Linked DNA regions of Herpetosiphon gulosus. Each later gene encodes a partner of the first gene's protein in a complex. Links are inferred from orthologs where the notes say so. Each region holds a gene or a part of one and is shown on either strand. Other genes may lie near its edges. The genes, in order: ABEB26_RS01685 and smc.

Evidence for each region.
Region 2: the proteins of ABEB26_RS01685 (region 1) and smc are in contact, whole or in part, in a crystal structure (PDB 3ZGX), measured with the Bacillus subtilis proteins. The link is inferred for Herpetosiphon gulosus from one-to-one orthologs.

The regions. Positions count from the first base shown.
Region 1 is NZ_BAABRU010000001.1:379,273-390,200, forward strand. Bases 2,929-5,900 are described here. They hold ABEB26_RS01685 (segregation and condensation protein A), read left to right. Parts: upstream 2,929-4,021; coding sequence 4,022-4,780; downstream 4,781-5,900. Other genes in these bases: ABEB26_RS01680 (Glu/Leu/Phe/Val family dehydrogenase), read left to right, coding at 2,929-3,816; ABEB26_RS01690 (hypothetical protein), read left to right, coding at 5,069-5,900. Also shown: ABEB26_RS01670 (peptide ABC transporter substrate-binding protein), read left to right, coding at 1-1,520; ABEB26_RS01675 (2'-5' RNA ligase family protein), read left to right, coding at 1,567-2,526; more of ABEB26_RS01680, read left to right, coding at 2,566-2,928; more of ABEB26_RS01690, read left to right, coding at 5,901-6,184; ABEB26_RS01695 (ABC transporter ATP-binding protein), read right to left, coding at 6,400-8,253; ABEB26_RS01700 (ABC transporter ATP-binding protein), read right to left, coding at 8,325-10,091; ABEB26_RS01705 (thiamine ABC transporter substrate-binding protein), read left to right, coding at 10,538-10,928. UniProt on the Bacillus subtilis protein: Participates in chromosomal partition during cell division. May act via the formation of a condensin-like complex containing Smc and ScpB that pull DNA away from mid-cell into both cell halves.
Region 2 is NZ_BAABRU010000003.1:399,231-411,272, forward strand. Bases 3,000-7,085 are described here. They hold smc (chromosome segregation protein SMC), read right to left. Parts: upstream 6,779-7,085; coding sequence 3,200-6,778; downstream 3,000-3,199. Other genes in these bases: ABEB26_RS05690 (hypothetical protein), read right to left, coding at 3,000-3,158; ABEB26_RS05700 (GNAT family N-acetyltransferase), read right to left, coding at 6,792-7,085. Outside these bases: ABEB26_RS05670 (copper resistance CopC/CopD family protein), read right to left, coding at 1-891; ABEB26_RS05675 (copper resistance protein CopC), read right to left, coding at 1,159-1,683; ABEB26_RS05680 (hypothetical protein), read right to left, coding at 1,756-2,157; ABEB26_RS05685 (c-type cytochrome), read right to left, coding at 2,162-2,620; more of ABEB26_RS05690, read right to left, coding at 2,610-2,999; more of ABEB26_RS05700, read right to left, coding at 7,086-7,271; ABEB26_RS05715 (glycoside hydrolase family 9 protein), read right to left, coding at 7,973-10,411; ABEB26_RS05720 (lytic polysaccharide monooxygenase auxiliary activity family 9 protein), read left to right, coding at 10,903-11,826; ABEB26_RS05725 (SMP-30/gluconolactonase/LRE family protein), read right to left, coding at 11,874-12,042. UniProt on the Bacillus subtilis protein: Required for chromosome condensation and partitioning.

The DNA.
Region 1 (10,928 bases):
ACCCTGCGCCTTTGACTGTGGTTGCTGAGGCTTATACCACAACTGGCGTTTTGGAGCGTGTGCCATCATTCGAAAATGGTGATGTGCAATATATTACAACCACGGTTAATCTTGATGCGAATGGCGTAATTACCACCACGCAAACTGAAACCATTACCAGCGTGCGCCAGTTGACCGTAACCTATCGCTGGAATAAAAATCTGCAATGGGAAGATGGTCAGCCATTGACTGCTGCCGATTCAGTTTTTGCTTATAATTTGTTGCGTGGCAGCGCCTCAACTGCCCAATTGGCAACTCAAAGCGACTTAACCGCCGATTATGTGGCGCTTGATCAATATACGACCCGCGCTTATTTGCCGCCCGAACGCGACGACCCAAATTATTTGATCACGGTCTGGACTCCGCTGCCAGCACATTTGTTTGAAGGCCAGCCAAGTGCCAAACAGGTTAGTGATCGGTTAGCCCAGTCGCCAGTTGGCTATGGTGCATATACGCTCAAGGCTTGGACGGCAGGCACGCAGTTGGAATTTGTGCGACGTGAAGGCCAATCGGAACAACTGCCCAGCACAATTATTGCCCGTTTATACCCTGATATTGCCATGATGCGCGACGATGTGCTGAGTGGGCGGGTCGATGTGGCTTGGACTGAAGGCTCGTTGGAGCAGTTAGCGCTTGATCTGAAAACTGATGTGCAATCTAAAACCTTGCAATTGCTCCAAGCACCCAACCCAATTTGGGAACATATCGACATGAATTTGGCGGTTGTAGCTTTGCAAGATATTCGGATGCGCCAAGCGATTGCTCATGGCTTCGACCGTGAGGCGATTAGTACAACCCTGTATGGCACGCCCAAGGCGGTTTTGCATAGTTGGTTGGCGGCTGAATCATGGGCCTTTGATCCAACAACGGTGGTCAGTTATAGCTTTGATCCTGAACTTTCACGCCAATTGCTTGATCAAATGAATTATCTTGATACCAATGGCGATGGTTTGCGCGAACGCCCTGATGGCACGCCCTTCCAATTGACATTAACCACTTCGGCCCAAACCCCGATTCGCCAACGCCTGAGCGAGCAATTTGTCAGCGATATGCAGGCAATTGGGATTGATATCAAGGTTGAAGCCTTATCGACTACTGATTTGTATAGCCAACAAGGGCCATTATTTGGGCGACGCTTTGAGCTGGCCTTGTTTGGCTGGCTGCGCAGCGTTGATCCCGATGGCGCGGTGTTGTGGAGTTGTGCTGCGATTCCTAATCAAATTAATGGCTACTCCGGCGACAATTTTACTGGTTGGTGTATGGATACCGCTGATCGGGCGATTCGTACCGCCACCAGTTCGCTTGATCCAGCGGTGCGTAAAGCTGCTTATAGCGAACAACAGCAAATTTTCACCCGCGAATTACCAGTCTTGCCTGTGATTACGCGCCAAACGACGGTGTTGCTTGCGCCGAACGTGCGGGGTGTGCAACCGCAGCCATTGGCTCCAATTACTTGGAACCTGAGTGCTTGGCAACGCTAGCGGTGCAGATTATGCTTAATTGCGCTGATGATTACTGACGATCAATGTGGATCAAACTGACATTATGGGCTTACTACTTGGAATTCTGCTGTTAAACCTAGTGTGGTGTAGCTACCGCCCCCAAGAACGCCAAATTCTCTGGGGGTGGTTTTTGCGTATCTGGCCACGGGTTCGACCAATATTGGGCTGGTTTTTGATTTTTATCGGCATCTTAGGTGTGATTCTGCCAATTCTTCAAGGGATTATTTTCTTGGTGATTGGCTCGGCCTTGATTGGCCCACGCCATCGGCTGATTCGGCGAACGCGGGTAGCGTATAAGCAGTTTTTGCACCGTTTGGCAGGTTCATCCAATCGATTTTTGGCTTGGCTTGGACGCTTTGGTATAAGTTCGTTGCGCACCATGAACCAGCAAATTCGGCGTTTTATTGAATACCGCACGCGCTATCAGCGTAAGCATCGGCCAATTCGTTTGGCAATTGTGCCGCCGCCGGAGGTGGTTGCAATGCTTGATCACTATCGCCTACGCTATGATCCGAGTTATCGCCATGGCTTGCCGCCGCATATTGTGCTTGTGCCAAGCAGCCATCCCAACGATCGTGATGCTTTTGAGCGAGAAGTGGCAATAACCCTAAGCCAATGGTCGGGCTTTGATCTGACACTTGAGCACTTGCAAATCGCGCCAAACCAACATCGTTTGGTGCTGCTGCCCAGCCAAGGCAAAGGCTTGGTTGAACAACTTCAAGCGAGCTTGCCGCAAACACGCCCAATCCAACGTCAGCCTTGGCCAGCCCTAACGATTGGCAAATTGTTGCAATATAGCAGCTTAGAGAGTGCCCAAACCTGGGTTGCTGAAACATGGCAACCACAACGTTGGCATGTGGCTGAATTGGTATTGTTTGAAGAACGTTTTGGCCGGATGTGGCACGAAGTACGGCGTTTTCGTTTGTGCGCTAGCACGAACCATGCGGAGTGTGTTAAGATACATGCACTTAACGATTATGCCTAAAGCAGCGTTGCTTTACACTCACTGCCGAGGAGTTTTACGATGATTGAAACCACAATGGCAACCGCCCAGCGCCAATTTGATATTGCTGCTGAATTACTGGCCTTAGAACCGGAAGTTCGCGATATGCTCCGCGAGCCACGGCGTGAGTTGATTGTGCATTTTCCGGTCAAGCTGGATAATGGGCGGGTGCGCACCTTAACTGGCTATCGTGTCCATCATAATATTACGCGTGGCCCAGCCCTAGGTGGCTTGCGTTTACAATCGTCGGCCACGCTCGATGAAATGCAAGCCTTAGCCATGTGGATGACCTGGAGTTGTGCGATTGTGCAAATTCCGTATGGCGGCGCTAAAGGCGCAATCGTGTGTGATCATCGCGAATTGACCAGCGGCGAACTCGAGCGGATTATTCGGCGCTATGTGACCGAAATTACCCCGCTGATTGGCGCTGAACGCGATGTGATCATGCCTGACCTTAACACCAATGAGCAAACCATGGCTTGGATTATGGATACCTATTCGATGCATCATGGCTATACGATGCCATCGGTGGCAACAGGCAAGCCAGTTCAGGTCGGTGGTTCGCAAGGCCATGGCCAAGGAACTGCCCGTGGTTTGTGCTATACCGTGCGCCAAGCAGCCAGCAAAATTGGCCTTGATTTGGCGGGAGCACGGGTGGTCATGCAAGGCTCTGGCTCGACTGGACGTTTGGTCTTGCAATTCTTAGCTGAAATGGGCTGTCGGGTTATTGCCGCCAGCGATGATAACACTGGCGTTGTGGCTGAAACTGATGCTGGTATCGACGTTAATACTTTGATTGAGCATCGGGTTAATACCGATGGCGTAGCGAATTTGGCTGGCACAAAGCCCATTAGCCATAACGAATTGCTCGAATTGCCATGCGATATTTTGGTGCTCGCAGCAGGCCAAAATGATATTAGCGGGGCTAATGCTGGCCGAATTCAGGCCAAAATTGTGGTCGAATTAGCCAATGGCCCAATTACACCAACGGGCGATTCGATTCTGGCCAACAAGCAAATTATGGTTGTGCCCGATATCTTGGCCAATGCAGGCGGGATTGTGGTTTCGTACTTCGAATGGGTACAGGGCTTGCAAGAGTTTTTCTGGACTGAACGCGAAGTTCATGGCGAATTAGCCACGACTATGGAACGGGCCTTTAACGAGGTCTTTACCGTCGCCCAAGAACGCTTTGTGCCATTACGCACGGCGGCCTATTTGCTAGCAGTTGATCGGGTTGTGCGGGCGATGGCCATGCGTGGGATTTATCCGTAGTTGTTGGGGGCTAGGGTTCAGGGGTCAGTTTGGAACCCTGAAGATTTGTTTTGACCACAGATTGGCATAGCTACCGGTGGTTATCTGCTGATGTCGATTGACTGAATCCTAGCCCCTGAACCCTGACCCCGTTGTTCGCTGTTCTCTATAATGAGCGATATGTGATGAATTCATCCTTCATCGCTCATCGCTCATCCTTACAATTATGCCCTTAGCAACCCATCACCCTTATAATTTGCAATTGCCCGAATTTGCTGGCCCCTTGGATTTATTATTACGCTTGATTGAGCGTGAGGAATTGGCGATCACGGCAATTTCGTTGGCGGCGGTCGCTGATCAATATTTGGCTCATGTACGAGCCATGCCCGACCCCGACCCGCTGACGGTAGCCGATTTTCTGGCCTTGGCAGCGCAATTATTGTTGATTAAATCGCGGGCATTATTGCCTCGTCGTGAGCCACCGCCCGCTCCACCTGAGGAAGATGTGGCTGAGCAACTGGCCCAACGCCTGCGCGAATATCAACAATTTAAACAAGCTGCAACTCAGTTGCGCGAATGGGAAAGCGCTGGCTTGCGGGTGTGGGAGCGGATTGCCCTGCCGCCACAGCCCGATTTACCAGCACCCCAAATCGCAGCCCATACATTAAGTGCTTTAGTTAATGCCTTATCGCGGCGTTTGAGCCTGATCGAGCGTGAAACCCCACCAATTGCTATCCCCAAAGCTAAAGTTATTACAATTGCCGAAATGGCCGAGTTGATTGGCGAACGTTTGCAGCGCCAACGCTATGTGGCCTTCGACGATTTGCTGAGCCTCGCGACCACCCGTAGCGAAGTGATTGTCGCCCTTTGGACGGTTTTAGAGCTGGTCAAGCGCGAAATCATTGCTGTTGAGCAAGATGATTTGTTTGAATTGATCAATCTCTCACGCGGGGAGCGCTTCGGCGAAAGGCTGACTGAACATTAAGCGCATAGAACATAGAGCATAGAACATAAACTAAACCTTGGCTGGGCAGTTTTAACGCAGAGGCGCAGAGCGTTAAGTCTAATGGCTAATGGCTATCGGAACATGAAGTGGTAGCTCAAGGACTTCGATAGCCATTAGCCCAGAGTCTAGAGCCGTATCAACCTTCGTGTGCTTCGTGGATCATTAACCTAGCCCCTTGACTATAAGCCTATTTTCAGTCAATTATCATTGCTTGGGGTTGGTTGCACACGTTAGGTTAACAGCAAACATAATGTATCTGAGGAAGAGATGATGATCAACCAGTGTTGGAAGTCAATCCTATGCGGCTTGCTGTTGAGCCTGTTGAATAGTTGTGGTTCTGCTGGAATTCAATCGATTTCACCGACCATTGAGCATAGCTCAGGGTTTGAGCAACTCATGCCTACCAAGGAAAACCTTGTTGCTTCGATTACTGCTGAAGTAGTCAATGATCGTGCCATAATCCAAACAATGCAAACGCTGCCGACTCTCAATCCAACGCGGTCAGCCAACTCTTATGAAGCACCGCCAACCTCGGTATTACCCACAGGCATTATTGCTGGCGAAGATTGCGAATCAGAAGATGGCGACCCTACATTTATAACGGCTAATTGTTGGCGAACTTACTTACGGGATGGATTAATCTATATCAACATCTCGGCAGGTAGACAATACCCAGATACACCTGGATCAATAGAACTGTATGTATCCCGTAACAACGAATTCTTTTCCCACCATAGGCTCTTCTTCACTGCCCCCCAAATAACCAGTCAATTAAGTCTTACAGCAGTGAATTATCCGCTGGTTGATATTCAATCAGAAAGCGGGTTCCGCTTTCGTTTCAATATTCAAACCCGCCAATGGCTTGATACAGCTGGTGGGCCAATTCCCATAACCCTAACCGCTACCCAGACATTCGAGCCAACAATAGCAATTCCCCCCTTGCAAACTGGTATGGGCGTGCTATCGCTCAGTTTGTTAGATGCTACCACTAACTTGCCGATCGCGGGCTTTGAGCAGATGAATGGGCCAACATCTTTGGAATTAAGTAGATTAGGCGTGGATAATTTTAACCTTCGAGCTAATACTAGTCCTGAAACAGTGGGCAGCGTTCAGTTTTTGCTTGATGGAGAACTCTATCGAATTGACAATACGCCACCTTATACCTTGAATGCTGAAAACGAACATTGGCTTCCTAATGAGCAAAAGCATGAACTACGAGTTACTACTTATAGTGGCCCGAATGCGACTGGTAAACGTGGTGGTTGGCTCGTGTTATGGTTGAGCGCCAGTGGTTTTCCACTAACCGAAGCGTTGCTTGCACCCTCAACCGCTACGATCCCCGCCAAAATCACTCCAGTTGCGGCTACCCCAACTAGCAATTAGAACAAATCAAAAGGCAAAAGTCAGAAGTCAAAAATGGGATCAGGGTATGAGGATCACAGAATAATCAAGCAAATATGTGCAATCTGTGGCTAAGAACTTAACCTTCACGGTTTCAGCCCTTCGTGCCCTTCGTGCTCTTCGTGGATGGAAATTAATCGGCGCTGAGAACCGAAATTCCCAGCGCCCCTATGCTCTATGTTCAATGTTCTATGTTCTTACTCCCCAATCGTGCCGTTGCCTTTGCTCCATTGCATGGTGTAAAGGTTGTAGTAGCGGCCTCGACGAGCTAGCAACTCGGCATGCGTGCCCATTTCGCTAATTTGGCCACGATCAAGCACCACAATTTTATCGGCATTGGTGATTGTGCTGAGGCGGTGGGCAATTACAAAGCTGGTTCGACCCCGCATCAGCGTATCCAAAGCAGCCTGAATTTGGCGCTCGGTCGTGGTATCAACGCTGCTGGTCGCTTCATCCAAAATCAGCAAGCGTGGATCGGCCAGCAAGGCGCGGGCAAAGGAGAGAATTTGGCGCTGGCCAACACTCAAATTTACCCCATTCTCTCCAACATCAGTGTCGTAACCTTCGGGCATGCGCTCGATAAATTCGTGTGCCCCAACCGCTTTGGCTGCGGCAATCACAGCATCATCGCTCGCATCCAAACGACCATAACGAATATTTTCGGTAATGCTGCCGCCAAACAGGAAGGTATCTTGCAACACAATCCCCAATTGTTGACGTAAGCTGGCTTGAGTTACCTCGCGAATATCATGACCATCGACCAAGACCGCGCCATCGGTGACATCGAAGAAGCGCCCAAGCAGCCGAATGATCGTGCTTTTGCCTGCGCCTGTTTCGCCTACCAAGGCAATCGTTTCGCCAGGCTGGGCTTCAAGGGTTACATCGCGTAGCACTGGCTCGCCGTCAGCATAGCCAAACGACACATGATCAAACATCACATGGCCATGCACGGCTGGCAGGGCTTTGGCATTTGGTGCATCGAGCATATCTGGCTCGGTATCGAGTAACGCAAACATGCGCTCCGATGAGGCCATCGTCGATTGAAAGGTGTTGTAACGTTGGGCCAACTCCAAAATTGGGTCGAAGAAACGGCTAACATACAACACAAACGCCACCAAAACCCCCGGCGTAAGATTATCGCCGAGCACCAGCCAACCGCCAACACCCACAACCAAGGCCGTTGCCAACGATCCCATAAAATCGACCGCAGGAAAGAAGGTTGCCGCCAACCGTGCCGCACTAGTGTTAGCGTTGAAATATGAGCGATTCAAATCGTCGAAGTGCTCGCCATTGGCTGCTTCGCGCACAAAACTCTTGGTTACCCGAATGCCTGAGATTGATTCGTTCAAATAGCCGTTGATCAAGGCGATCCGTTCGCGAGTTGAGCGATAGGCGTGGCGCACGCGCACCCGCCAGTAGTTGGTTACAATTACCATAATTGGCAACACAGCAAAGGTGACCAGCGCTAATTTCCAATTCAGCAAGAGCATGGCAATCGTAATGCCCACCAGCGAGAAGGTTGCCCGCGTTAGCCCAGTAATCGACCAGGTAACAAAATCTTGCAACACATCAACATCGGAGATTAGGCGACTCATCAAGCGGCCAACACTGTAGCGATTGTAGAAATTGAGCGATAAACGCTGCAAATGGCGAAACAGTGCCGAACGCACATCAGCAACCACTCCCGTACCCACCACTGCCAGCAAGTGAATCCGTGAGCGGTTGGAGAGCCATTCGCCCAAGGAAACGACCGCAAAAATGATCGTCCAAGTGTAGAGCGAATCGAGCGATTGAGCTTTAATACCCACGTCAATTGCTTGGCCAATTACCCATGGCGAGACGACCGACAGCACCGTGCCAATAATCATCAGCACAATTGCGGCGGTCATGGTGCGTTTGTATGGCCCGATAAAGGCCAATAGTCGCCGCATCAACCGCGGATCATAGGCTTTGCCCAAGCTATTTTCATCGTCCTTGGGCAATAAATCGGCGACCTTTTTTTCTATCTCATCATCGCGCTTACGCGACGGCGCTAAAGCTTTGGTTGTCATAACACCCTCATGAAATCAAAAGGCAGAAGTCAAACGTCAAAAAACACCAACAAAGTCCGATGTTCTATGTTCTATGCTCTTTGTTCTTCAACAAGGCTTTCCTCTTGATCTTTGAGTTGCAGATCGTAGATGGTGCGATACAACCCTGGCTGGGCCAATAGCTCGGTGTGCGTGCCGTGCTGCACGACCTTGCCAGCCTCAAGCACCAGAATTTGGTCGGCATTTTTGAGCGTCAGCAAGCGTTGGGCAATCACAAAGGTTGTGCGACCTTGCATCAGTTGTTCAAGCGCTTGTTGAATTAAGTGCTCAGTTTCCGTGTCCACGCTCGATGTCGAGTCATCCAAAATCAAAATGCGTGGGTTGAGCAACAAGGCGCGGGCAATCGCAATGCGCTGACGCTGACCACCAGAGAGCGTGACTCCACGCTCACCAACTTTGGTTTGATAGCCTTCACTGAAATGTAGAATAAAATCGTGAGCACGCGCTGCTTTGGCCGCTGCCATCACTTCATCATCGCTTGCTTCAGGCCGACCATAGCGAATGTTATCGGCGATGCTTGAACTAAATAAAAATGAATCTTGTAGCACAATTCCAATTTGTTGGCGCAAACTTTGAATTGCCAAATCGCGCACATCGTGGCCATCGACCAACACCCGCCCTTCGATTGGGTCGTAAAAGCGTGGGATGAGATTGGTGATTGTGCTTTTGCCCGAGCCAGTTGGTCCCATCAAGGCCACAACTTGGCCAGGTTTGGCCTCGAACGAAATATCGTGCAAGGTTGGGCGACCACCTTCGCGATAGGCAAACGAAACATGCTCGAATTTAACGTTGCCCTGGACATGCTCCAACGCATGGGCATCAGGTTTATCGGCTAATTCATCAAAAGTATCGATAATTTCAAATACGCGGGCCGAGCTAGCTACCGCTGTAGCCGCCAAGTTGACTGTAAAGCCCAAGCGTTGGACTGGATTATTGAGCAACAACACATAGCTGATCATGGCGAATAACGAGCCAACCGTAATTGTGCCGTTCATCGCCTGCGGGCCTCCAATCCAGAGCAAAATAATCACGCTGATGGCAACCAAAAAGTTGAAAAAGGGCCAGCTATTGCCCCAAATGCGAATCACCGCAAAACGGCGGTTATACCACTCGCCATTATCACGATCGAATTTTTCAAGTTCATATGGCTCACGCGCAAAAGCTTTGACCACCCGAATGCCCGTCAGGCTTTCTTGCATCATGGTCGAGAGCTTGCCCATTTGCTCTTGAATTTTGGTAAACAGCGGCTCGACCGTGTTGCCAAAACGAATTGTGGCGTAGAGCAACACGGGCAAGGGCAAGAGCGCCAAGCCAGTCAAACGTAAATCTTCAACGACCATCGCCACGATAATGCCGAAAAGCAAGAGCATAGTTGAGCTAAGTTCCAGCAAACCAACCCCGACAAAGCGCTCAGTTTCGGTAATATCGCTAGTAGCGCGGCTCATCAGGTCGCCAGTTTGTGAACGATCATGGAACGAAAATGGCAGCCGTTGAATCGCATCGTAAAAACGATTGCGTAAATCGTAGGCTACCCGAAAGCTGAGCCATTCGCCATAATAGCGTTGAGCAAAGCCAAAAATCACCCGTACCACCGCCACGCCCAAAATGATCAGTGCTGTAATCAGCAACGCGCGACTTGAACCACTGGCAATGCCTTCGTCAATCGCTTGTTTGAGCAATTGCGGAATCGCGATGTTCAAGCCGACCGCCAATAGAGTGGAACCATAGGCATAGAACACTTGCCTAGGGTAAGGCCGTAGGTGCGCCAGTAGTCGTCGATACTGATCTAGATGCTTCACGCATGCCTCCTTTTTGATGGTTATCCCGAACCAGCAGACTATATAGTATATGCTAAAATGTGCATAACAATATCAGTCTTTGGTCGCATGATCATTTTCCAAATGGTTAGATCGTGGGTGAAAACCCAAGAACACATGGTAATTAAGCTGTTGGGTTTTGGGGGTTAGCAAGCTTGATTTAGCTGGAACCACTTACTTACTGCCTAGAGTGTTCAAGTTGCTGTTGTTAAGTATAGCTTTTGCTGATTCAAATTTTTTGTGCTATTGTGTGAGCAATTACAGATAACAACCGCTAGGGGAGCCATGTGGCTGAGATTTCGCAACGGCGAAAGACCCTCTGAACCTGATCTCGTTAGTCCGAGCGAAGGAAAGCGGCGTGGTTTAATCCCGCCGTGCGCGGGATTTTTGCATGCTGACCCCTAGCCAATGTTCAAGGAGTTTATTTCGTGAAACGTTGGTTACTCAGTTTTTTAACAATTGGTTCATTGGTTTTAGCTGGCTGTGGTGCGGCGGCTACACCAACCGCTGAAACCGCGATTCAGCCTACTCCGGCCACCACAGCAGCCGCTGATGTTACGCCTGCGGCAACCCAAGCAACCCAAGCGCCGACTGATAGCGGCCAGTTTGCTGGTCAAACCTTGGTGGTGGTTTCGCACGATAGCTTTGCAATCAGCAGCGACGTTATCTCAGGTTTTGAGCAAATGACCGGCGCAACTGTCCAAATTCTGGAATCGGGCGATGCTGGCGAGGCGCTCAATAAGAGCATTTTGGCTAAAGGTGCACCCTTGGGCGATGTGTTGTATGGGGTTGATAATACCTTTTTGAGTCGGGCACTTG
Region 2 (12,042 bases), on another replicon or contig:
CCAATCTGAGGCTACAGGCGTGATTGGATCGTCGATGTTGGCCGCTGCATGGCCGCTCATACTGAAGGTCAAGAGGCTTAAACTTGCCAAAGCCAAAGCGGCATAGCCCATTGGTTTTTGGTAAGCAGCCAAGAACGTCAGCGGAATTAACAGCGTAATCGCAACCAAGCGAATCAAAGCCAACACGCCCCAACGGCTAATCGCCATCGAGGAAAGCACATCGGCATATTGAATTGATGCCAAACTACCATCGCCAAAATCGCTGGCGCGTACCACAAATTCCCAAACCGAGCCAATCAACAACAAAACTAAACTCAATTGAGTCAGCCAAATCGTTGGCCGAACCAGCAAAGGCAAGCGCGATTCAGGATTATGTTGAATTGCAGGCAAGAGCAAAATCAACAACCACGCTAAACCGCCAATTGCCCCTAAGCCGCCAGTTAAGGCGATTGAACGCCCGCTGACCACGCCCCAATTTAAGCTAGCATCGGCAGTTGCGCTAACTTCGACCGAGGGCGCAGTCGGAGCAACTCCAGTGCCAATGCTAAACAACAACGAGCCAGCCGAACGATGACCATCAGCGGTCGAAAGCACTTTGTAAATTAAAGTATATTCACCAGGCCGCAGCTCAGCAGGCAAGGCCACCTGCATACTATCGGCAGCGGGAAACTGGGTTTGCGGCAGGCCAATTGGCTGCGATTGCTCATTGTAAAGCGTTAGTGAGCTATAACTACGATCAAGCGGCTCACTAAATCGCAATACAACCTCGGCAGGTGCAACATCAAGCACTGCCCCATCAACAATGCTGCTCTCGATAACCAAGGCATGGGCTGCCGCCACACTTGGCCATAAACACAGCACAAATAGAGCTACAACTAAAATCCGCTTCATAGCTAGTGTTCCTTAAGTATAGTAGGGTCGGGGCTAGGTTTTAAAGATCCCTCACCCCCGTCCCCTCTCCCACTGCGGCGAGCGAGGGGCGTTCCACCGGTCATGATACGGTGCTTCCCCCTCGCTCGCTGGGCGGGAGAGGGGGCTAGGGGGGGAGGGCATCCAAGCAATTATTAACATCATATACAATGCCAATTATTGGATAGATCTACTAAAAAAAGCGTGCTAGGCCTAAACCTAGCACGCTTAATCACTCAAAATCCTAGTTTAGGCACGAACTGAGCGGCGGCGCAAGGCCACGCCAGCAACCATAAAGATGATGATTGCAGCCACAAGCATGCCAAGATTAAAGCCATTGCTGCCAGTTGCTGGCAAGCCTGGGTTGTGCTGATCGGATTCGGGAGGAGTTACTGGCAGAGCAGCATCGCCCACAGCAAAGCCAATTGAGCCAGTTACTTCGTGACCATCGCTACCAACAACCGACCAGCTAACGGTATAGCTGCCTGTGCCAACTCCCGATTTCAATGAAACCCGCATGGTTTTGCGCTCAAGATCAGCCAAATCGACTCGGCCATCGCCTGTATCAACCACTGTGCCATTGGCATCGGTAACGCTTAATTTCAAGCCTTCGGATTCCAATTCGTCGTTGAAGGTCAGCACAACTTCGCTCGGAGCAGTTGCCAATTTCGAGCCATCGGCGGGCGTTGAACTAACCAATTTGGAGTGAGCCGAGCTAACCCCAGGCTGAGCAAAAATAATCACCAAGGCCAATACTGCAATTAAACGTTTCATTATGTAAATCCCTGATTGCAGCAGATCACAACGATCTGCCAAAGAATGCAAAAACCGATTAAGCGAATGAGATTAAGCATTACAACCAAGGATACGTGGGGGCGGGGCAAGTGGCCGTTCGATCCAAGAACGCCCAAGGTAGCCTAATTCGCGGTAAATCCAACGGGCAATTCGGATTGAGCCAAGCAAAATCACCAAGGCTATCAAAGCCAATGGCACTTCATGGCCTTGCTCCAGCACGCCTGAGGTAAACGGCGCTGGTTGGAAATGTTGAAAATCATCAATCACAACTGGAATTTGAGTTTGGTGATGATGATGCCCGTGATGGGCAATTAATGGATTATCGGCTTGAATCACGGCACAATAGACAATACAAGCCAAGGCAATCCCATGAGTGAGGATCAAGCCACATAGGCTGCCAGCGATCGGCAGCCATGCCTGTTTGTTAGTTAATTTGTGCCAGTGTTGCTTCATGAAATTATTGCATCAAGGTCGGCGTTGGCCCCGGCGAGATCAAACATAATTGGCGTTGCTCGGATAGTTTACCCGGCCCCCACCATGCTTTCACTCGGGCGATGATCGTAATTATTTCTTCTTCGCTGAGCTGCGAGCCAAAGGCCGGCATTGAATTTTTACCATCACGAATCAGCGAAATCAATTCCCAATCGGGGTGTGAATAGGCATGCATACCATCGTTGAGTGCTGGAAACGGCCCCATGCCCTCGCCGCTTTGGCCATGGCAGTTGGCACAATATTGGCCAAATAAGGCCTGACCACTGGCCAATTTTTCGCCAAACGCTGGCTCGATATAGGGTACGGTTGGTTCGCCTAAAGTTAGCGTTGCTTGTTGAGCAGCCTCACCACAAGCAATTAAACTAGGGATTCCAAGTGTCAACAACAGGGCAATCAGCCGCCACCGATTGAGTTTATGTTGCATGGGCATCCGACTCCATCGCCGCCTTACGCAGCATGCGATTGCGCAACGCTGCCAAGGTAATTAAGATTGTTAGCACAATGATAGGTGCCAAGTAGAGAATTACATTTAGCCAGCGCATAATGCCACCAGCAACATTCACAGTTGTGCGAAATTCTTGGGTTTGGCCCGCCTCACTGAAGCTCATCAGAAATTGCCAATCGCCACTGCTCGAAAAATCGAGGTCATGCGAACCATAAATTGCATCTTCTGGGCGACTTTCGGGCGCAGGCAGGTAGCGAAATTCTTGACCATCAGGATCAATCAATACCAATGAAATCGCTTCGACTGGCAACGCGGCATAATCGGTGCTGTTGCGCACCGCAATACTCGCATCGCCACGGCCAACGCTCATGGGCGCAGGAGCCAAGGAGACGACCACAAAATATTGATTACGGGTTTCATTGATGATGTAATTGCCGCCATGAGCCGCTGCTAGATCTGTCCACCACAAACTAGCCAGCACCACCCAACAAACCATGAAACATAGGCGTTTCAGCATAGAGTGTATCACAATCTTTGGCCGGATAGTGTGGTAGTTTCTTAACCAACTGTCTCAACAATTCGCACTGCCCCACCATCATCGACCAACTGATCCAAGCGAATCGACAAAACTTTGGAAGCTCCATCAGGATTCATAGTTACGCCATACAAGGTTGAAGCCGCTTCCACAGTACCACGGTTATGCGTCACCAAGACAAACTGGGTCTGTTGACTCATCTCGATTAATTGTTCACGAAGTCGCACAACATTGGCTTCGTCCAAGGCTGCGTCAACTTCGTCCATCACACAAAACGGCGTAGGATTAACTTTCAACAAGGCCACCAACAGCGCCACGGCGGTCAACGAACGTTCGCCCCCAGAGAGCAACGAGAGCGGTTGGCGGCGTTTGCCTGGTGGTTGGGCAATAATATCAATGCCACTTTCGCTGCTATTAGGGTCGTTCAAAATCAACTGAGCCGTACCACCACCAAACAAACGGGTAAAGGCTAAGCTAAATTCCTCGGCCACGGCGCTAAATGTTTGGGCAAAACGGCTATTCATGGCCGTTTCAAGCTCATTAATCAACTCGCGCAAACCATCAGCCGCTTGGCGAATATCGCTGACTTGGCCCGTTAAGAATTGATTGCGTTCACCAAGTTCAGCATATTCTTGCGGTGCAAGCGGGTTAATCGTGCCCATTCGCCGCAGTTTATTGCGCAACTGATCAATTTGCTCGTTCAAGGCTTGGGCTGATAATTCAGCCTCTTCAGCCTCAGGCGTTTGGCTCAAATCCAATTGCTCAATATCAATGTTCTCTTCGGCGCAACGTTCCCACACATGGTCACGGCGGGTGTTGGCCGTTGCCAATTGGCTTTCAGCCCGGCTAAGGCTAGCTTGCGCTTGAACAAAGGCCTGCGAGGCTGTCCGTTCTTGCTGTTCAGCTTGTTGCAATGTCAAAGTAGCCTGATTCAAGCGTTCGAGCAGCGGGGCTTGCTCAGCATAAGCGGCCTCACGTTGCAGATGAGCTTGCTGACGGCGTTCAGCCACAATCACGCTTTGGGCTTCAGCCAAGGCCAATTGTTCAGCCAACTCGTGCTGACGTTGCTGATCCTCACGGCTACGCCGCGCCAAACCATCAATCACCTGTTGCTGATCGCGTTGGGCACGCTGGGTCGCCTGCAAGGTTGCATCGCTGGAAACAATCGCTGCCCGCGCTGCGGCAACCCGCTCCTCGCTAGCCCGACTAGCTGCCGCTGCGGTTTCGGCTTGCTCACGGGCAACAGCAACCAAATGCTCATGTTCAGCAACATGGGTTTGCGCCTGCTCAATTGCCGCTTGGCTGGCGGCAAGTTGCTCGGCAAGGCTGGCTTGCTCTTGTTGAACATTGTTGCTGCGCAGTTGTTGCCATTGTTGCTCTTGCTCAATTTGTTGTAGGCCACGTTGGCGTTGCGCCAAACTATCGCGAGCTTTTTCCATGGTGGTCCGGTTGCTGCGGCGGGCTTGCTCGGCTTCGCGTAGCATTTTCTCAGCATTGCCAATTGCCGCGATCGCCAGTTTGAGCTGTTGTTCGTGCTCGGCAAGTTGTTGTTGAGCGGCCTCAAGTTGGGCGGGCAATTCGCGCAATTCACGTTCGCGGCGCAACGTACCAGCCTCACGAGTTTTCGCGCCACCAGTCATCGACCCAGATGAGCCAACTTGTTCACCGCCAAGCGTCACAATCGTCCAAGCACCATCGAGTTCAGCTAAAATTCGCCGTGCCGTGGCTAAGTCTTCGACCACAATTGTGCGCCCAAGCAGGTGCTGCACTGCCCGTTCATAGGACTCGGCATAGTTCACCAACTCGCTAGCTAAACCTAAAACTCCTTGACCTTGGGGAATGCGGCTCGGGCGGGGCGTGCGCAACGTATCAAGTGGCAAAAAGGTGGCGCGGCCTGCATCAGTGCGTTTGAGTTCAGCAATTGCGGCTTCGGCAGCTTCCCAATTGGGCACGATAATATTTTGCAAGCGTGCGCCCAAAGCCACTTCCAAAGCGGTTTCGAGTTCGGCAGGCACTTCGATCACGCTGGCAACCACGGCAAATTGCTGTTGCTGCTTTTCGGCCCATTGCAAAGCTGCGCGAACGCCAGTAAACATGCCCGATCCGGCAGCGGCAGTGCGGCGCAAGGCATCCAAGCGACTATGCAAGGCATCGGCTTCACGGCGGGCGTAGGCTACAGCTTCTTCCTGCTCGCGGCGCAGATTGCGTGCTTCCAACAAGCTTTTTTGGGCAGCCTCTTCATTGGCTTGGGCTTGGTTAAATTCAATTTCGGCCTGTTGATACAGCTGTTGGGCTTGGTCTAGATTGGTTTGGGCTTGCTGAATGCGCGTTTGGCTAGCGGTAAGTTGCTGTTGATTGGTGGTTAATTCATTGGCTAACACTTGCCAACGCTCTTGCTGCAATTTGGCCCGTTGCTGAGCCTCGTTCAGGGCTTTGGTTGCTTGCAAAGCAACTTCTTGGGCTTGTTTGAGCGCTTGATCAGCTTCGCGGCGGGCGGCAATCGTAGCCTGTTCCCCAGCCTCAATTGTGGTTAAAGCTTGGCGCTGCGCAATCAAGGCCGCTTGAGCTTGGCTAGCCTGTTCAGCTAATTCTACCGCCCGCGCTTGGGCTTGGGTTTGCTCTTGTTCTAAACTTTGTTGACGCTCGTGAGCTTCAGCGCGACGGGTGCTCAGCGCTTGTTGACGCTCGCGCAGCACCGCCCATTCACGCTCCACGGCTTCCCATTCACGTTCAAATTGGGCCAATTGCTGGTGTTGTTGCTCAACCAATTGCTGCTGCTCATCACGCTGCTGGCGTAATTCACCAAGTTGTTGCTCAGCTTGAACCTGGCCAACTTGGGCTTGAGCTAACACTTTTTCGGCCTCAGTAAAGGCAGTTTCAGCTTGGGCAACCAAACTTTGGGAGGCCTGCCACTGGCGGCGATAGGCAATCAGCAAGGCTTGCTGCAAGGCGGTTTCGATTTCATGAACCTGCTCAGCCTCACGCGCTTGGCGGCGCAGCACCTTCAAACGTGGCTCGATCTCAGCCAAGGTATCCAAAATGCGGCCCAAATTGTCTTCGGTTTGCTTGAGTCGCCGTTCGGCCTCAGCGCGTTTGCTGACCGAAAGGCTAATCGCGGCGGCATCTTCAAATAAGCTGCGACGCTCCTCAGGACGTAAGGTCAAGGCAGCATCAACCAAACCTTGGTTGATCAGGGTATAACTCGAAGCCAAGGGCGATGTGGCTTCTTGAATATCGCGCAAACGCACTTTATTTTTATTCAAGAAATATTCATTCTCGCCAGAGCGAAACGAGCGGCGGGTGATTGTGACTTCGTTGAAATCGAGCGGCAAGGTGCGATCAGTATTATCGATTGTCAGAGCAACTTCGGCCATACCTTGGGCGGCACGTTTGCCACCGCCGCTGTAAATCAGATCTTCGGTGCGGCGACAGCGCAAAGCTGAGAAACTTTGTTCGCCCAGCACCCAACGAATCGCATCGGTGACATTTGATTTGCCTGAGCCATTTGGCCCAACAATCGCCGTCACTCCCAGCGGAAACTCAATCACTGTGCGATTAGCAAAGGTTTTAAATCCCTGAATTTCAAGTCGTTTGAGATACATTCAAAGCCCTACTTTATGCTGCGGTGGTGAGCAATTGGTGATGCATGGTCACATAGGTTGGCTCAGGATAGCCTTGATGGCTGTGGTATTCAGTAATGATATAGCCCAATTGTTGATACATGGCGATCAAATTGGGCAAGGCTAGGCGCACGCCGATCTTAATAATCTGGCAACCTTCGGCTTGGGCAATTGCTTCAACCGCAAGAATGAGCTGTTTGGCCAAACCTTGGCCACGATAGGCGGGCAACACCGACAAGCGCCCCAAATAGAGCGTATCACTGCCACGCCGCTCGTAGAGTACACAGGCGATTAATTGATTGTGCGCTTCGACGACCAAGACCCCGCCATCGCCCATGCGAGCACGAAAACTCTCAACTGTTTCCCAGCCAACACTAGAGGGCGGATCGAGGATGGTTTCATATTCAACAAAGGCTTGGCGAATGATCTCCAAAGCTTGGCTATGTTCATCAACAGTTGCTTCACGAATCTGCATCGAACTCCCTCAACACAACGGACTGGTGGTCGTGACTGGCGCATATTATACCTGTATCAGGTAGCTTGGATGCAACGCTAAAACAAAAAACTCAAGGGTTGAGCCTTGAGTTGATTTGGTGGAGGTGAGGGGGATCGAACCCCTTACCTTCGCAATGCCATTGCGACGCTCTACCAAGTGAGCTACACCCCCGTATCGATTTAGTTACACCAAGCAAGTTGGTGGAGGCGAGGGGACTCGAACCCCTTACCTCGACAGTGCGATTGTCGCGCTCTACCAGGTGAGCTACGCCCCCGCTTGTCGGTGTTGTGTGTTTGTTCACAACGCGGACGATTATAGCACAGGCAGCATGGGCTGTCAAATTTGGCGAAAGCAACTGTTGAAACCACCAAGGAGTAATGCTCTTTTTCTTTTTAACCACGAAGAGCACGAAGAGCACGAAGTTGCTTTAGCCACGAATTCCACAAATTTCACGAATGTTGCTTTTATCAAAACCTATTGCCAATTCCCTGAACCCTAGCCCCTGACCGCTCTCAAGTTAGCAATCATGCGATAAAAATGGTGCGTTTCTCATTTAACCTACACTTTATCCTTTGGTTACATACATTCATCCTTCGTGTTCTTCGTGCCCTTCGTGGTTAAAAAAACCCCGCTCCTATCAATTCAATTGTAGGAGCGGGGTTTAATTTGAATAAGTCTATTTATGGCGTAACGCTACAGGCAACACCATTCAAGCTGAAAGCAGTTGGTTTAGTATTCGTGCCACTGAAGCTCGCTTGCATGCCAAAGCTGGCGGTTGCCCCAGTTCCTAGGTAGCCATTCCAGTTGACGTTGGTCACATTAACCGCTTGACCAGCTTGGCTCACGTTGCCATTCCACAAATTGCTAATAAATTGATTACCTGAGTAAGTCCAAGCAAGGTTCCAGCCGTTAATCGCCGCACCGTTGTTTTTGATCACAACATCGGCGGTGAAGCCAGTTGGCCATTGGTTAGAAATTGTATAGGTCACTTGGCAACTTGAGTTGGTTTGGGTTGGAACAATCGGCGTGCTGGTTGGCACTGGGGTTGCCGTTGCTGGCCGTGGCGTGGCGGTTGGCACAATTGGCGTAGCCGTGGCAGTTGGGCCAATCGGGGTGGCCGTGGCCGGAATTGGCGTAGCCGTCGCTGGTCGTGGCGTGGCCGTGGCCGGAATTGGGGTCGCAGTTGCTGGAATTGGTGTAGCCGTCGGTGGGGTTACCGAGCCAGCTTTTTCATCCAAGTAAGCAGCTACCCAAGCCAATGGTGCATTCCAGTTGATTGTAATTTCGTTGGTTGACCACGATTCGATATGATCAACAAAACATTTTTGGGCTTTGCAACCAGGCAAACCAATGCTTTGGGCATAGGGATCTTGCAATGCCGAGTTGGGACCGCCCGAAACTGCGCCAGCTGGTGGGCGGGGAAAGCCGCTATTGGCCTGGAAGGCCCAAAAACGGTGATGGGGATTTTGCAATGGATTTTCGCCATAACCTGTTACATACGATTTATCCATGGCATTACGGCCCAGTAAATAATCCATGCCTTGGCTCATCGCATTGAGATAGCTCACATTGCCAGTAAAATCGTGGGCTAAGCCCAAAATAATCCCATTATTCAAGACAAACGAGTTGGAACCCCACGGGTAGCCAGTGCTGGTTGAATTAAATGGTGTGCCATAACCTTGGCCAGTCGTATTATTGGCAAACACGGTGGCTGCACTAATCACGGCATTGCGCACGCCCGCCAGTTCGCTGCTGTTGAAGCCGCTAGGTACAACAGCCAACGAAATTGTACCAAGTGCCTCGGTCGTGCCCCACGTCATAGCTGGCTCGCGGCTGCTGTAATCGCTCGGTACATCTTGGTAGTAGCTTGAGCTTTGCAAATAGCTCTTGTATTCGGCTTTGCCAGTCGTGATGTAGAGTTCGCTGGCGGCCCAATAAAATTCATCGCCAACCTGCGGATCGCCATACGAACCGCCACCAGTTCCATCACTATCCAAGGCGATTACGTTGGGGTTGGCTCGCGCCGCTGCCCAAGCGGTTTCGGCTGCACTCAACAAACGTGCTGAGTAGCTAGGATCAATGAATCGCCAGATCCGCGAACCTTGAGCAGCAGTTGCCGCCAAGTTCAAGGTTGCAGCGGTGCTTGGTGGTCGCAATACCCGATCTTGCGAATCTTGGTCGGGGCGTAGTGGAATGCCCGTCCAGTTTGCATCGTGCATTTTGTGATGCACCATACCAGCTCGTGGCTGGCCAGCAGGCACTTGCATGCGCAACATAAAATCCAATTCCCAACGCGCTTCGTCGAGCAAATCGGCTACACCATTGCTATTTTCGGGGATACTCATGCGGCCATCGCCAAAATCGGCTGCCGACGAACCTAAATATTGGTTGCGCTCATATTGATTGAGCAGTGTCCAGACCGAAATCCCACCGTTGACTACATACTTGCCATGATCGCCAGCATCGTACCAGCCGCCAACCACATTCAGCGAATAGCTACAGCCAGTGCCAGGCGCACACGGCACGTTGGTATCACCACGGTTGGGAGCGATGCCAACATGGCCAGCAGGGCGGGTCAGATCATTACGCCCAGCATAGGGCATGGTAATCGCAATTCCGCTGCGATTATGGTAGAAATAGGCTAAGGCATCATATTTTAATTGGCGATACACAGTCGCGCTAATATCAAATTGATGGCTCAAATTGCCTGCCGCTGCCAACGTAAAGCTGCTGCCAGTGCCAGTGTAGCCCGAAAAATCGATGATATGAATCGTATCGCCAGAGCTTGCATCGTAGCCAAAAACCGTGGTATTGCCTGAAAGCACCGTCGTGCCTGAGCTATTGCGCAGTTGCCATGCTACAGGCGAGTTACTGCCATTGACCAAACTTGCACGTTTAATCGCATTGGGCAAATAACCATGTTGGTTGACCCGAATCAGCGAGGAAGCTGCCACAGCAGCGGCGGGGAGATTAGCTGGAGTCGTATTGCGGGATTCGTGTTGGACAACCCCAAACACTGAGGAGATGTTCCCAAAAGCTACACTTGCCGTCAGCGCAACCGTACTACAGGCTGCGATCAGCGTGCGCGATCGTTTCCGCCGTTGGAAATGAACAGTCATTGGTCGATCCTTTTTGGGCTATTGCAACAGCACAATTACCTGCTGCAACAGTTCACAATAATTAAGGAGAGCAGTATTTGGGATCGGTTTCAATCTAGGATGAAGATTGCTCAGCTAGCAGTCGCAGCAAAACGCTTTTAATTGCAACAACTATTTGAGATCGTTCCCAAATTATTGCAGCAAATATTAAATGATTTTTACAACTATGTCAATGCCCTAGCGCTAGAATAGCTAAATCATGCTATACCCAAATTGTGATATGGATTGTTAAACCAATGTAATCGATCAAACGCTTTTGCACCATATTCCTTAAAAATCATTGACTTTTGTTTAAGAAAACTTTATAATTCCAGTGAAATTATAAAGAGCGTATTAAATATTACTACGATCAAGCCTTTACGCTTTTGTCCGCCATCGTTGGTCGTGTTGAACTGGAAAACCCATAACGCGGAGCCACGCCGCTCCGAACCTAGTACGAGGGGGACAATCCAATGGTACAACGCCGTATCTTTAGTTTAACCGTCGGTTGTTGGTCGGCATTATTACTGGTTTTGGCGGTTAGCAGCCAAGTTAATGCTCATGGAGCAATGCAAACGCCAGTCAGTCGGACGTATGCATGTTTTCTGGAAGGCCCAGAAACCCCTGATACCGCCGCTTGTCGGGCGGCGATTGAGCTTGGGGGCACACAGCCGCTCTACGATTGGAATGAAGTTAATATTGGTAATGCTGCGGGTCAGCATCGTTCGTTAATTCCCGATGGCAAGTTGTGTAGTGCAGGCCGTGCCAAGTATGCCGGCTTCGATCTAGCTCGCGCCGATTGGCCCGCCACGCCTTTAACTTCGGGTAGTTCGATGAGTTTTCTGTATCGGGCGACTGCACCCCACCCAGGTTCGTTCGAGTTTTACATCACTCGCGACGGCTATAGCCCGACCCAAGCCCTCAAATGGTCGGATCTTGAGGCCACGCCCTTTTTGAAAGTCACCAATCCGCAATTAGTTAATGGTTCATATGTGATCAATGCCCGCATTCCGAGCAACAAAACTGGTCGCCATTTGATCTATTCAATTTGGCAGCGCTCGGATAGTGCTGAGGCTTTTTACACCTGCTCGGATGTAACATTTGGCGGCACAAACCCAACCAGTGTGCCAACTGCCACGCCGCGGCCAAGCGCTATACCAACCGCAACCGTGCCACCAACAGGCACACCGATTGCCACCGCCACACCGCGCCCAACCAGTGTACCGACCGCCACCCCAACCAACCCAACCACTCAGGCTTGGCAACCCTACACCAGCTATGCCACTGGTGCAGGCGTAACTTACGCTGGCAACACCTACATCTGCCGCCAAGGCCATACCTCACTGCCAGGCTGGGAACCCTCAGCAGTACCAGCGCTATGGCAATTGATTAATTAAATGGGTAAAAGCCCCGCAGATTTGACTGAATCTGCGGGGCTTTGGATTTAATTAGCTAACGGCCATAACGCTACTTGGTTGGTCATAATCAAGGGCATCAACACAACCCCACGCTGGTGATCGACATTAATATCGGCGGGAGCGCCAGTCGTGCCATAGTACATGATGCTTTCGCTGCCATCAGCCATTAATTGATGGATATTGCCTGTGCGCCAA